Regions from separate parts of the Naumannella halotolerans genome, predicted to be linked through region 1. Evidence: riboswitches for the same ligand, from Rfam matches in the RefSeq annotation. Region 1 holds a riboswitch; each other region holds the start of a gene.
What was found. A riboswitch is a leader RNA that binds a small molecule or an ion and turns the genes downstream of it on or off. The one in region 1 is predicted to bind thiamine pyrophosphate.

Region 1 (4,977 bases):
CGGCCGGCGGAGATCGCCGCGGTCAGCCAGTCCTTCGCCTGCTGGGTCGCCAGCGCCCAGTCACCGTGGGCGGCCACCCGGGTGGCCAGTGCGCTGGACAGCGCGCACCCGGTTCCATGGGTGTTGCTGCCCGGCACCCGGTCACCGGTGAACTCGGTGACCACTCCGCGGTCGAGCAGCGCGTCGGTGACCACCAGTCCCCGCAGGTGTCCGCCCTTGACCAGTACCCGGACCCCGGACCGGTCGGCAAGACCGTGGGCCTGTTCCAGTGCCTCGGCCAAGGTACGGGCCGGGGCAGCGTCGGTGAGGACGGCCAGTTCGGGGATGTTCGGGGTGACCAGGTCGGACCGGGTGATCAGCTCCGAGACCGCGTCCTCGGCATCGGCATCGACCAGCCGGTCCCCGCTGGTGGCCACCATCACCGGGTCCAGCACGACCACCGGGGGCCGATGCCGGACCAACCATTCCCCCACCACGCGGGCGACCGCTGCCGTACCGAGCATGCCGATCTTCACCGCGTCGACGGTGATGTCGTCGCTGATCGCCTCAAGCTGGGCGCTGAGGAACTCCGGTGGTGGCACGTGGATGGCCCGGACCCCGGTGGTGTTCTGGGCGGTGAGCGCACTGATCGCCGCCATCGCGTACCCGCCGTTGGCGGCGATGCTCTTCAGATCACCCTGCACCCCGGCCCCTCCACTGGGATCGGAGCCGGCGATCGACAACACCCGCGGGATGCCGCTCACCCGTTCTCCCATCGGTCGGCCAGCGCACGGGCGGACCCTTCGGGGTCGGCACTGGCACAGATCGCCGAGACCACAGCCACACCGGCGGCCCCGCCGCGACGGAGCCCCGGCAGATCTTCGGACCGGATTCCACCGATCGCCACGCACGGCAGTGCGGTGGCGCCGGCGAGTCTGGAGAACCCGTCGGTACCCAATTCCGGCGGGTGGTCGGGCTTGGTGGCGGTGGCCCGCACCACCCCCACCCCGAGGTAGTCCACGGTGCCACCTGGCAGTGAATCCGCGGCCGCCAGCTGTGCCCGGGAGCTTGCCGTCAACCCGATGATCGGTTCGGCACCGAGGATCCGCCTGGCCGTCTCGGCGGGAAGGTCGTCCTGTCCCAGGTGGACTCCGGCCACGGCTGCCTGCTGTTCCCGGGCGGCACAGAAGATGTCCACCCGATCGTTCACCAGCACCGGTACCCGGTCACCCACGGTGTCTGCGATCCGGGTCACCAGGTCGAGAAATTCGCGAGCCGAGGCGGTCTTGTCCCGTATTTGCAGCACGCTCACACCGCCGGCGACGGCTCGCCGAACGGTCTCCAGCACACCGCGGTCACCACACTGGGCGGTGTCGGTGACCAGGTGCAGCTCGAGCCGTCCGGGCACCCGAGCCCGGCCGGGCACCGGTTGGCCGACGCTCATGCCAGTACCACCCGCTGCCGCACCTGGTCCGCCGTGAGATCGCCGAGCCGGTCCAGGAATGCCACCGCGAACGAACCCGGACCTGCTGCCTGCTCGGCGGCCAGTTCGGCGGCGATCGTGTAACAGGCCACCGCGGTCACGGTCGCATCGAACACCGTCGTCTCCTCGCTCACCGCCAGGAAGGCGGCCATCACCGCCCCGAGTGCGCAACCCCCACCGGTGATCCGGGTCAGCAACCGGTCCCCGTTGGCCACCCGGACGACGGTGCTCCCGTCGGTGACCAGATCGGTCGGGCCGCTGACCGCGACCACCCCACCGGTACGGACCGCAAGTCCCCTGGCGGCATCCAGTGCCGCTTCCGGCCCGGCCGTCGAATCGACTCCTCGCCCGCCACCACCGGCGCCGGCAGCGGCGAGGATCTCACTGGCATTACCGCGGATCACGGTCGGGCCGGCGGCCACCAGTTCGGCGGCCAGTGCGGTGCGGATCGGCAGCACCCCGGCCGCCACCGGGTCGAGCACCCATGGGGTCCCGGCCCGACCGGCGGCTGCGGCCGCCTCGACGGCGGCGGCCCGGTTCTCGGCCAGGGGTGTCCCCAGGTTGATCAACACCCCACCGGCGAGGCCGGCGAACATCCCGGCCTCGCCCGGGATGTCCACCATCGCCGGTGCAGCCCCGAGTGCAAGCAATGCATTGGCGGTGAAGTTGGTGACCACGGTGTTGGTGATCGACTGCACCAGTGGGGAGGTCGATCGGAGCCGATCGAGCAGCTCGGTGTGAATGGTCGGCGTCGTCGCGGGCGCATGGTCGCGCATACGGACATCCCTTCGCTAGTACGAACTAGATCAGGTTCAACGGGTGTGATCTCAGCACCGTGGCGCACCCCGTGTCACTTGCCCCACACCCTACGTCAGCACCCAGAGGCACGAAAGGGCCGGGACCTACCAGAGGTGGATCCCGGCCCTTCGCCGATCGATTCCGCCGGCCTCACGGCCGGGGCGAGCCCGAGATGATCAGGCTGCCGCCCGCGCCGACTCGGTCACCGGTTCCAACGCCGCGGCGACCAGTTCGGCCACATCGGTGGACGGGACGACGGTGATCGCCTCCAGCACCTCACTCGGCACCTCGTCGAGGTCGGGTTCGTTGCGCTTCGGTGCGAAGACCGTGCGCAATCCGTTGCGCTGGGCGGCGAGCAGCTTCTGCTTCAATCCGCCGATCGGCAACACCCGCCCGTTCAAGGTCACCTCACCGGTCATCCCGACATCACTGCGGACCCGACGGCCGGTGGCCATCGAGACCAGTGCGGTCACCATGGTCACACCGGCGCTCGGCCCGTCCTTGGGGATCGCACCGGCCGGAACGTGGATGTGGATCCGCCGGTCCAGCACACCGGGGTCGGTGATGCCGAGTTCGGCGGCGTGCGCCCGGACGTAGGACAGGGCGATCTGCGCCGACTCCTTCATCACCTCACCCAACTGACCGGTGAGGGTGAGACCTCGCTCGCCGTCGACGGCATTGGCCTCGATGAACAGCACGTCGCCACCCAGTCCGGTGACGGCCAGACCGGTCGCAACCCCGGGCACCTCGGTACGTTCGTCGGACTCCGGAGTGAACCGTGGCCGCCCCAGGAAGTCCTTCAGATTGCCCAGGTCGATGGTGATCGCTGCCTCCGCCCGGCCCTGAGCGATCTTCGTCGCCGCCTTCCGCAATCCCTTGGCCAGCAGCCTTTCCAGCTGCCGCACGCCGGGTTCACGGGTGTAGTCGGCGGCGATCTCCCGCAACGCCTCGTCGGTGAAGATCACCTCCTCGGCATCGAGTGCGGCCAGTTCCCGCTGCTTCGGCAGCAAGAAGTCACGCGCGATGTTGATCTTGTCATCCTCGGTGTAACCGTCGATCGTCACCAGTTCCATCCGGTCCAGCAGCGGCTCGGGGATGTTCTCTATCACGTTCGCCGTGGCCAGGAACAACACATCGGACAGGTCGAGATCGACGTCCAGGTAGTGGTCGCGGAAGGTGTGGTTCTGCGCCGGGTCCAAGACCTCCAGCAGCGCCGAGGACGGGTCACCCCGGTAGTCCGAACCCACCTTGTCGATCTCGTCCAGCAGCACCACCGGATTCATCGAACCCGCCTCGCTGATGGCACGCACGATCCGACCCGGCAGGGCTCCGACGTAGGTACGCCGGTGACCGCGGATCTCGGCCTCGTCCCGGACTCCACCCAGGGCGACGCGGACGAACTTGCGGCCCAGGGCACGGGCAACCGACTCCCCCAGGGAGGTCTTGCCGACACCGGGCGGCCCGGCCAGCGCCAGGACGGCACCGGAGCCACGCCCCCCGACCACCTGCAGCCCACGCTCGGCCCGCCGCGACCGAACGGCCAGGTACTCGATCATCCGGTCCTTCACGTCATCCAGACCGTGGTGATCGGCATCCAGCACCTCCCGCGCCGCGGCGATGTCGGTGTTGTCGGTGGTCGTCTGTCCCCACGGCATGTCCAGGATCGTGTCCAGCCAGGTACGGATCCAGCCGGCCTCCGGGGTCTGGTCCGAACTGCGCTCGAGCTTGTCCACCTCACGCAGCGCGGCCTCGCGTACCTTCTCGGGCAGGTCGGCCTGCTCGACCCTGGTCCGGTAGTCCTCCGCACCATCGGGTTCGCCCTCGCCGAGCTCTGCCCGGATGGCATTGAGCTGCTGGCGCAGCAGGAACTCCCGCTGCGACTTCTCCATGCCCTCGCGGACATCGTCGGCGATCTTGTCGTTGACCTCGGCCTCGGCGATCTGGTTGCGAGTCCACTCGATCAGCGTCTGCAGCCGCTCGGCGACCTCGGGGGTCTCCAGCAGTGCGCGCTTCTGGTCGTCGGTCAGCCAGCTGGCGTACCCGGCGAGATCGGCGAGCTGATCGGGATCGGTCACCCGCTGCACGTTGTCGATCACCTGCCATGCGTCACGGCGCTGCAGGGTCGCGATCACCAGTGACTTGTACTCCTTGGCCAGCTCGCGCAGCTGCTCGTCGGGTTCGGTCACCGGCACATCCTCGGCCTCCACCCACAGGGCACTGCCGGGCCCGGACACACCGGAGCCGATCTTCACCCGGCGTTCGGCACGCAGGACCGCGGCTTCGGCGCCGTCACCGGCCATCCGCCCCTGCTGCACGATCTCGGCCACCACGCCGTAGCTGGCGTACCGGTCGGCAAGTCGCGGAGCGACGACGAGTTTGCCGTCGCTGCTGGCGCGCGCGGTGTCGATCGCGGCCCGCGAGGTCTCGTCCAGCCGGATCGGCACGACCATGCCCGGCAGGACCACCAGTTCGGAAAGAAAAAGAATCGGAAGTTGCACAACATCCTCCATCAAGTTGAGCGTCACCGACTCAACGTCAGATTCAAGGACTTCATTCCCGGTTCGCTCACGGTGAAAACGCTCAGCACAGATCCACCGGATCGGACACGTGTCTCATGTCTCATTCGAGAAGGTTGTGACCTTCACCTCTTGACGTAAGGTGTCCCTAACCTAGGAGAATGACGGGGCACCGCACGGGACCGGTCACGGGGCATCGTT
Region 2 (4,977 bases), 240 kb from region 1:
GCAAGCGGGTGGTCAGGACCTCGGACTCGCCGGTGGCGGGGTCCAGGGCCAGCAGGGCGTGCTGCGCGGGGTCGTGGTGGATCTCGACCGGCTCGGCGAAGGCGGGCAGGTCGAGCGTGACGGCGGTGCGGATCGTTGTCCAGGCCATGGTGGTCCTCCTCGGTGTCAGGGAGGACCCAGCGCACCCTCGCAGCCGTGCTCGGGTGAATCGGCGCTTGCGGGCGCAGCCGGGTCCTCGCCAGGAGGCCCGGCGCCGCGTCAGCGGCGCATGCAGGGTAGGTGTGGCTTCGTTCGCTTGGTGGCGGGGTTTTTGCAGCGCTCCGTGGCGGTCTTGTTGCCGCGATCACGCAGGACTGGCTGCAGGTAGGTGTCGCGGTCTGAACCGAGAGGGGTGCGCCCGGTCGGGGCCGTTTGGATCGCTGCCGCTACGTCAGAGTCCGAAGGCTCCGCCGCTGACGAGGATCACGATGCCGAGGCCGATGAGAACGATGGGGAAGAGGATGTGCTCCCAGCGTTCGAGCACTTCGGCGATCGGGGGGCGGGTGGCGACGAACTTTGCCAGGGCCACCAGGACCGCGACGAGCGCGAGGAAGACGATGCAGTAGGCGACTACTGCGAGAGGTTCCACGCTGAGGAAGACAGGGGTGTAGACGCCGATGTTGTCGCCGCCGTTGGCAAGGGTGACGCCTGCGACTGTCCACACGCCGACCTTCTTGCCGGCAACCTTGGCCTCGTCGTCATCGTCGTCATCGTCTCCGCGCCAGGCCTGCCATGCGGCCCAGAGGCCGAGGCCCAGAGGGATGAGACCGAAGTACGGGATGGCTGCCGAGGGCAGGAATGCTCCGGCACCGATGGTCACCAGGACCGCGGCACCGAGGATGCCGGCGAATCCGAGGTACTGGCCGGCCAGAATGCGGGCGGTAGTGCCGCGCTGGTCTGCCCCTCGCGCGAAGAAGAGGGAGAGCACGATGATGTCGTCGATGTTGGTCGCTGCGAACAGGCCCATCGCCTGCAAGACCGAGGTGAGGATCATGCGCCCTCCCCAGCTGCGTCGCATCCGGGAAGCGAGCAGGCGGGATCGATGCACGGGGCGTCTTCGTCCACTGCCAGGGTGGCATCGACCAGTGCCGTCAGCGCCCGCGCCAGGTGCGAATCGGCGATCTCATATCGTGTCCGACGACCCTCGGGCTCGGAGACGACGATCCCGCAATCGCGCAGGCATGCCAGGTGGTTGGACACGTTCGGGCGTGTCAGGTCCAGATCTCGGGCCAGTTCCGCCGGGTAAGTGGGATGGTCGAGCAGGGTCAAGATGATCCGGGATCGAGTGGGGTCGGCCAGTGCACGACCCAGGCGGTTCATCACGTCGAGACGCGAAGCAATAGTCAGCATGGACTGAACTATACAGCGCGCACTGAACACTCGGTCACAGGCGTCAGCCCAGATCGCATGCCCGTAAGGGGAACCTTCACCGTACGTCGAGAGAGCTTCCTCCTCGATGTGAATGTTCGAAGTCGCCTGCACAGCTGACCTGGGCATTCGACGTTGTGTGCACAGGAGTGTGATCTCCCGACTTGTCCGTACCCGTGTGCACGACCGGCACGTTGTTCCATAGTCCTGTGCACGACGAAGCGGTCGACGATGACCTGATTCCTGAGCGCGGTCTGCTAACCGTCTCCGATGAGGTGTGGGCGCTGGCGGCCCGCCGAGCCGAGGTGATCGGCCCGCTGGCCGAAGCCGGGACGGTCGGCGGGGAGGCAGTGGAAGCGGCGGCCGAGCAGCTGGGTGTCCCTGCGGCAGATCTATGTCCTGCTGCGTCGGTGGCGCGAGGGCCAGGGGTTGTGGTCTCGGACCTGGTCCCGCGTCGCTCCAGCGGCCGGCCGCGGCGGGGAGCGACTGCCGGGCGAGCAGACCGTGACGCGCAAGCCACCTGTCACATTCGCACGAGAGGAGGGGGTCTGCGCCACGTAGAATAGGTGACTGGTTGAGTGACAGTGTGAGCCTGCGGCCGGATCTCGGCTGCGGGTGTCACCTAATCGGTCGATCTCGGACACCTGTCCAGCTCGGAGCCGTTCGGCCTGCCGGAGCCTCCACCAGTGTCTCATAATCCCTGTCCAGATCAGTAGGTGTACCAAGCCGTGCCTCGTGGCCATTTCGGACACCTACCCTGTGGATGTGATGGCTTGGTTGTCAGTTTTCGAAGTCCACTGCACGAGTGTCCGAAGTCGACTGCACATTTTAAGGTTGCGCAGCCGTTGTCTGGTGAGGCGCCATGGTGAGGGCTGCGGCGGCCAAGGAACGCCGTAGCGCAGCCGGGCACTGGTGACAGCACGCCCGGACGGTCCGAGGCGCGACCCTTTTGCGATCGCTGAAGCGAGGGCACGGTGCTGGGAACGGTGCGGATGTTAAGCTGGTGAATGACGCGGGGTGCCGTGCTGGTACGGCTGAGATCACACCCGTTGAACCTGATCTAGTTCGTACTAGCGAAGGGAACGTCGCCGATGTCGGCACCTTCTTCCGTCCCTACTGTCCCACTCGATGCTGCCGCTGTGGGCGAGGCCTTGGCTGCGATGCGCGGGCATGCCCCGCTGGTGCAGTGCCTGACCAACGTCGTCGTCGCTCAGTGGACAGCGAACGTCCTGCTCGCGGTCGGCGCCAGTCCGTCGATGGTGGACAACCCGGAGGAAGCCGGGCCGTTCGCCGCCGTCGCCGACGGGGTCCTGGTCAACCTCGGCACGCCCCAAGAGGCGACGGTGGCTGCGATGCACGGCGCGGTCAGTGCCGCCGCGGCGGCCGGCACCCCGTGGGTGCTCGACCCGGTCGGGGTGGGTGGGCTCGCCTGGCGCAGCCGGGTTGTCGTCGACCTGCTCGCCCACGCCTCCCCGGCACTCGTCCGTGGCAACCCCTCAGAGATTCTCGCTTTCGCCGGTGGGGGCAGCGGTGGGCGGGGTCCGGAGAGCGTCGACGCCGCCGAGGATGCCCTCGACGCCGGCCGGGCGCTGGCCCGGGAGCACGGCACCATCGTCGCGGTCTCCGGGGAGGTCGACCACCTCACCGACGGCACCCGGCTGGTGCGGGTGGCCAACGGCCATCGATGGTTGACCCAGGTCACTGGCGGTGGGTGCGCGCTGGGCGCGCTCATGGCTGCCTTCGCCGCCACCACCGACGACCCGCTCCTGGCCGCCACGGCCGCGACCGCGACGTACACCGTGGCCGCCGAGGTCGCGGCCGAGCGTGCCGCCGGGCCGGGGAGCTTCGCCGTTGCGCTGCTGGACTCTCTCGCCACCCTCAACCCGCAGGAGCTGACCGAGAAGGTGGTGCTCCGGTGACCCGCCGACCGGTGAACCTCAGCCTCTACCTGGTCACCGACACCGGTTTGTGCGGCCCACGGGGGGTGCCCGCGACCGTGCAGGCTGCGGTCGCGGGCGGAGTCACCGTGGTGCAGTTGCGTGACCCGGGCGCCACCGACGCCCACTTCGTCGCCCTCGGCGTGGCGGTCCGCGAGGTGCTGGCGGGGACCGGGGTGCCGCTGATTATCGATGACCGGGTCCACCTCGTTCAGGACATCGGCGCCGACGGCGTCCACGTCGGTCAGCGCGACATGCCGCCTGCTCAGGCCCGGCAGTTGCTCGGGCCGGACGCCATGGTCGGGCTGTCGGTCAGCACGATCGAGCAGGTTCGCACAGCACGCGGGCTCGGTGACGGCGTCTTGGACTACCTCGGCGTTGGACCGGTGTGGCCGACGGCGACCAAGCCTGACCACGGCACTCCGATCGGCCCGGGCGGGGTGGCTGCGGTGGCCGCCGCGAGCCCGTGGCCGGTCGTCGCCATCGGCGGCATCACCACGAAACGCACCGGCATGCTGCGCCACAGCGGCGCCGCCGGCGTGGCGGTCGTCTCGACGGTGTGCGCCGCGGAGGAACCAGCCGTGGCGGCCGCGAGCCTGCGGGCCGCGTGGGACGGGCAACCGTGAACCCCCGCCCACCGATCGCGCTGACGATCGCCGGCTCCGATCCCTCCGGCGGGGCCGGTATTCAAGGCGACCTCAAGACCTTCTCCGCACTGGGTGCCTACGGCACCGCGGTGCTCACCTCACTGACCGCCCAGTCCACCCAGGGAGTCACCGGTGTCCAGGTCGTCCCCGCGGACTTCGTCCGCGCCCAGCTGGACACCCTCGTAGACGACGTGGCGGTTGACGCCGCCAAGATCGGGATGCTCGCCTCCGCGGCCACCATCGAGACCGTCCTCGCCTTCCTCGACAAGCGCTCCGACGCGGTGCCGGTTGTGGTCCTCGACCCCGTCATGGTGTCCACCGCCGGTTCCCGGCTGCTGGCCGAGGACGCCGTCGAGCCGATGCGCCAACTCCTGCCGTACGTCTCCCTCATCACGCCGAACGTCCCCGAGGCCGCCGTGCTGCTCGACGCCGACCCCGCCGAAGACCTCGACACCATGCGCGCCCAGGCCATCGCGCTCCGGGAGCTGGGCGCCGCGCGGGTGCTGGTCAAGGGGGGCCACCTCGGCGGCGACGCACACGCCACCGACCTGTGGCTCGACGACGCGGGCGAGCAGCTGCTGACCGGCCCGCGGGTAGCCACGGTCAACACCCACGGCACCGGGTGCGCCCTGTCCTCCGCGATCGCCGCACTCGCCCCGCGCACCGGGTCCCTGCTAGAGGCCACCCGCCAGGCCAAGACTTGGCTCACCGGCACCCTGCGGGCCGCCGACGCGCTCCACATCGGCCACGGACCCGGCCCCGTGCACCACTGCCACGACATCTGGAAAGACGAGAACGACTGGAAGGACAGCGACCGATGACCAGCCCACACACCTCCATGCCCGAGACGATTCGCGACCACGACGACACTGGCGTGTTCAGCACCGTGGCGTGGCATCGCACGGCCAGGGTCCGCGAGGCGATCGACGCGCTGCCCTTGTTGCACCAGCTGAGCGACGCGACCCTGGCGGAAGAGACGTTCCGGC
Region 3 (4,977 bases), on a different contig from region 1:
CCGGCGACGGCGAACAAGATCAACCAGCTGACCAGGGCCACCGCGGCACTGACTGCATCGATGGTGGTCAGCATCGGGATCGTGTAGAGCACGGCGGCGACGAAACCGGTGACCGGGTTCACCGTGTCCGGCCAGGTCCGCCGGGGCGCGGTGTCGGCGACAGCGGCGCTCATGGCGTACCGTCCGCGGGTCCGAGCCGCAGGATCTGATCACCGAGGACGTCGATCAGGTCTGCATCATGGGTGATCGAGACCACCGCGCAACCGCGCCCGTCCACCAGCGCGATGATCAACCGCAGCATCGACTGCCAGGTCAGCCGATCCTGACCGAAGGTCGGTTCGTCGAGCAGGATCAACCGCGGAGCGGTGGCGAGCACGGTGGCCACCGACAATCGGCGCTGCTCCCCGCCGGAGAGGGTGAACGGGTTCGCCCCGGCCAGCGATTCCAGGCCCAGCTCGGCCAACAACTCCGCCACCCGGGTACGGATCTCCTCCGGTCCGGTCCGCACCGCCCGCAGGCCGACGGCGATCTCGTCCGAGACCGTGGCGGTGACGAACTGGTGGCCGGGCTGCTGGAAGACCACCCCGATCCGGGTGGCCAGCTCCCGGGCCCGCCAGCGGGCCGGGTCCGGACCGATCGGGCGCCGGCGCTCGAACCATCGTGTCCGGGAGCGGTCGACGACCTCCCCTTCGGCACGCAGCTGCGCGGTGGCCACGGCGGTTCCGGCGACCGGCGGCAACAACCCGGCCAGGGTGAAACCGAGGGTGGACTTGCCGGCACCGTTCACCCCGGTGATCACGGTCGACCGGCCGGCGTCGAGACTCACCTCGACCGGGTCGTGCACCCCCACGCCATCGCGTCCCGACACCAGCTCGGTGGCCTGCAGCAAGGGCACCGGGTTCGCCCGGCCGGGGCCACCGGAGGCTGTCGAGCGGGGTCGGCGGTCGATCGACAACGGCACTCCGGGCACCCAGACCCCGCGGGCGGCCAGCTGTTCACCCTCGGCGGCCAGCACCCGATCCGGCGGCCCCTCGGCGATCACCCCACCGGCCGGTTCGAGGACGACGATCCGATCGACCACCGGCAGCCAGGTACTCACCCGGTGCTCGACCACCACCAGGGTGGCAGAGCGATCGGCCAACAGGCGGTCGACGGCATCGCGTACCTCGATCACCCCGTCGGGATCCAGGTTCGCGGTCGGTTCGTCGAGCAGCAGCAGACCGGGCTGCATGGCCAGCACCCCGGCCAGCGCGAGCCGCTGCCGTTGTCCGCCGGACAACGCCTCGGTGGAACGATCCAGCGGCAGGTCGAGCCCGACAGCCTCCAGTGCCGCCGACACCCGACGCCAGATCTCGGAGCGCTCGATGCCCAGGTTCTCGCAACCGAAGGCGACGTCATCCCCGACCCGGGAGAGGATGGTGTTCGCCTGCGGATCCTGCAGGACCAGCCCGGTCCGCCCGGCTCCCGGATCGGGTCGCTGCCCGTCGACCAGGATCGAACCGCTCTCCTCCCCCTCGTCGGGCCCGCCGAGCACCCCGGCCAGGCCGGCCAGCAGGGTCGACTTGCCCGCCCCCGAAGGCCCCAGGAGCAGCACCCGCTCCCCCGGTTCGATCCGCAGGTCCACCCCGGCCAAGGCGGGGCGACGTCGGGAACCGTGCCGCCAGCCCCAGTCGGTGAGGTCGATCCGGGCACCGGTGCGGGTGCCGGGTACCTGATGGGCGCGAATACTCATCGAGTGGCGCAACCTCCAGCGGTGCGCACCGGGTTGATGATCATGAGAGTTTGCGTACCTCCCGACCGGCGGCGAACCGGTCCAGCACCCCGGTGGCGGCCAATGCCCTGGTGAGCAGCCAACCGATGAGTCCGGCCAGGATCGCGCCGGAGATCAACAGGCAGACCAGGTAGATCACCAAGAACTCCGGCGACTTCGCCAGGTTGCCGGAGACGAAGAGTTCCAGCACGAAGGCGCCGGCCGCGGCACCCATACCGGCCAGCGCCGCGACCACCAGCCCGAACCGACGATAGGCGAAGATCGCGAAGATCAACTCCGCACCGAGACCCTGGGCGATCCCGGAGTAGACGGTCTCGATCGACCACTGGCTGCCCAGCAGCATGGAGACCACCGAGGCCAGCAGTTCGACGAACAGCGCCGCGCCGGGTTTGCGGATGATCAGCCCGCCGAGCACGCCGCCGAGCAGCCAGATGCCGACGGCGATGCCGCCGATGCCGGGGGTCAGGGCGTCCATGGCGGTGAACCACGCGTAGCCGACGACGTTCCAGGCCACGAAGATCAAACCCGTGGCGACGCCGAGTACGGCGGCGACCACGATGTCGACCACCCGCCAGCGGTAGGAGGTGGGACGTCGTCGGTCCCGGGTGGTCGAGGAATCGGTGGGACTCTGGGTGGGCCTGGTGGACATCTGTGCCTCCATTCGAAGGGCACAAGGAGTTGCTCTCTCCCTGCGCCGGCATGATCCGGATCAGGTTCGACGGTCAAGGACGTTCAGCCCTAATCTCAGCCCGGTGTGCCGGACCCCCGTGGAACTGCCCACAGAGTACGCCGACCGGCGCCACGTTGGCCACCCGGGTGTTGCCCACCCTGGCCGAGGTGAACAATGGTCGTCGAGGATCACCGATCCGTCGGATCCCGGAGAGGACACCTTGGAACTGCAGCGGCTGGGCGCATCCGGATTGAAGGTCTCCCCGATCGTGCTCGGATGTATGAGCTACGGGCAGCCCGATCGCGGATCCCATCCGTGGAGCATGCCGGAGGCCGACTCGCGGCAGTTCTTCGAACGTGCCCTGGCAGCCGGGATCACCACCTTCGACACCGCCGACATGTACTCCCTCGGCTCGAGTGAGGAGATCACCGGCCGTGCCCTGGCCGAGCTCGCCGATCGCGAGGATGTGGTGATCGCCACCAAGGTGTACATGCCGATGAAGGAGAACGGTTACAGCAAGGGCCTGTCGCGCAAACACCTGCTGCAGGCGGTCGACGCCTCGCTGACCTGGCTCGGCACCGATTAGATCGACCTGTACCAGATCCACCGTTTCGACCCCGAGACGCCGGTGGAGGAGACGATGCAGACGCTGGACGACATCGTGCGCTCGGGCAAGGTGCGCTATCTCGGCGCATCCAGCATGGCGACCTGGCAGTTCGCGAAGCTGCAGTACACCGCCGACCTCGGTGGCTGGACCCGGTTCATCTCGATGCAGGACCAGTACAACCTGATCCAGCGGGAGGAGGAGCGGGAGATGTACCCGTTCGTCCTCGACCAGGGTGTGGGCGTACTGCCCTGGTCGCCGCTGGCCCGCGGCAAGCTGACCCGCCCCTGGGGTGAGAGCACCCACCGCAGCGAGACCGACGACGTGACCGCCTGGCTGTACCAGCAGGCGGCCGAGGCCGACCGGGCGATCGTCGAGGCCGTCGCGGCGATCGCGGCAGAACGCGGGGTCTCGATGGCCCAGATCGCGCTGGCCTGGGTACGCCAGCAGCCGGCCGTCACCGCACCGATCATCGGTGCCACCAAACCGCAGCACCTGGACGATGCCATCGCCTCACTGTCGATCGAACTCAGCGACGACGAAAGGGCGCTGCTGGAGGCGCCGTACACCCCGCGCAATCCCGAGGGCTACTGACCCGGGCTCAACCTCCCGTGATCCGCCTGCCCACCTCCGGTGCGGGGCGGGCAGGCGGTCTCGGCGTCGGATCTGATCCGGTCAGGCCTTCTTGTAGACCATCTGCTTGTTGCAGAACTCGTCCATGGCCAGCGGGCCCAGTTCACGACCGATACCGGAGCGCTTGACCCCGCCGAACGGCAGGAACTCGCGGGAGGCCTCCGGGGTGTTGATGTACACCATGCCGGCCTCCAGCCGGTCGGCGACCTTCTCCGCACGTCCGCGGTCGGTGGCGAAGACCGCCGACCCCAGCCCGAAGGGGGTGTCATTGGCCAGGGTGACGGCTTCGTCGTCGTCGGCGACCCGGAACAACATGAAGGCCGGGCCGAACAGCTCATCGTAGTAGCCGGCATTGCCTTTCTTCACATCGGTCAGCACGACCGGTTGCACATAGGCACCCGGGCCCTCGATCCGCTCCCCGCCGGCGAGCACCGTCGCCCCGTCCTTCACCGTCTCCTCGACCTGGCCGACGAACCGCTCGGCGGCCGAGATGCTGGACAGCGGGGACAGCTTGCCCGGATCGGCGTAGGGGTCGGCGGGGATCAGCGCCTTCGCCTTTTCGGCGATCTTGGTCGCCACCTCGTCGTAGATGTCATCCATGATGATCATTCGCTTGGGCGAGTTGCAGGCCTGGCCGTTGTTGCCCATTCGCGTACCGAACATCGTCTCGACGGTGGCGTCGATGTCATCGGTGTCCAGCACGACGAAGGGGTCGGAGCCGCCGAGTTCGAGCACCACCTTCTTCAGGTTCTTCCCGGCCGCGGCGGCGACAGCTGATCCGGCCCGCTCGGATCCGGTCAGCGAGACCCCCTGGTTCAGCGGGCTGGGCAGGATGACCTCGGACACCTGGTCATTGGTGGCATAGACATTGATGTAGGCATCGGCCGGCAAACCGGCGTCGACGAAGATCTGCTCCATCATTGCCGCCGACCGGGGACACTGCGGGGCGTGCTTCAGGATGATCGTGTTCCCCAGGGCCAGGTTCGGAGCGGCGAATCGCGCAACCTGGTAGTAGGGGAAGTTCCACGGCATGATCCCGAGCAGCGAACCCACCGGCTTGCGGAGCAGGTACGCCTGGTCGTCCCCGGCCGGCCCGCGCAGCAGCTCGTCCTCGATGAAGGCCGCCGCATTGTCGGCGAAGTAGTTGTAGATCCGGTTGCAGATCTTCACCTCAGCGACGCCCTCGGGGACGGCCTTGCCCATCTCCAGACCGATGATCCCGGCCAGTTCCTCCGCCCGCTCGGTGTAGATCTCGGCCACCCGGCGCAGGACCGCGGTCCGTTCCTCGACCGGCGTGTC

Region 2: linked by a shared signal. The riboswitch ahead of thiM (hydroxyethylthiazole kinase) and the one ahead of thiM (hydroxyethylthiazole kinase) in region 1 are both predicted to bind thiamine pyrophosphate.
Region 3: linked by a shared signal. The riboswitch ahead of CLV29_RS11515 (ECF transporter S component) and the one ahead of thiM (hydroxyethylthiazole kinase) in region 1 are both predicted to bind thiamine pyrophosphate.

Annotation. Positions count from the first base shown of each region.
Region 1 is NZ_SOAW01000001.1:1,339,730-1,344,706, forward strand. It holds gene thiD (bifunctional hydroxymethylpyrimidine kinase/phosphomethylpyrimidine kinase) at 1-743, opposite strand, end outside; gene thiE (thiamine phosphate synthase) at 740-1,423, opposite strand; gene thiM (hydroxyethylthiazole kinase) at 1,420-2,238, opposite strand; TPP riboswitch at 2,229-2,320, opposite strand; gene lon (endopeptidase La) at 2,437-4,770, opposite strand.
Region 2 is NZ_SOAW01000001.1:1,100,128-1,105,104, forward strand. It holds gene CLV29_RS05140 (hypothetical protein) at 1-148, opposite strand, end outside; gene CLV29_RS05145 (cadmium resistance transporter) at 431-1,033, opposite strand; gene cmtR (Cd(II)/Pb(II)-sensing metalloregulatory transcriptional regulator CmtR) at 1,030-1,389, opposite strand; TPP riboswitch at 2,411-2,507, shown strand; gene thiM (hydroxyethylthiazole kinase) at 2,499-3,326, shown strand; gene thiE (thiamine phosphate synthase) at 3,338-3,970, shown strand; gene thiD (bifunctional hydroxymethylpyrimidine kinase/phosphomethylpyrimidine kinase) at 3,967-4,812, shown strand; gene CLV29_RS05175 (TenA family protein) at 4,809-4,977, shown strand, end outside.
Region 3 is NZ_SOAW01000002.1:74,130-79,106, forward strand. It holds gene CLV29_RS11505 (energy-coupling factor transporter transmembrane component T family protein) at 1-173, opposite strand, end outside; gene CLV29_RS11510 (ABC transporter ATP-binding protein) at 170-1,732, opposite strand; gene CLV29_RS11515 (ECF transporter S component) at 1,773-2,420, opposite strand; TPP riboswitch at 2,440-2,550, opposite strand; partial or broken gene CLV29_RS11520 (aldo/keto reductase) at 2,710-3,639, shown strand; gene CLV29_RS11525 (NAD-dependent succinate-semialdehyde dehydrogenase) at 3,721-4,977, opposite strand, start outside.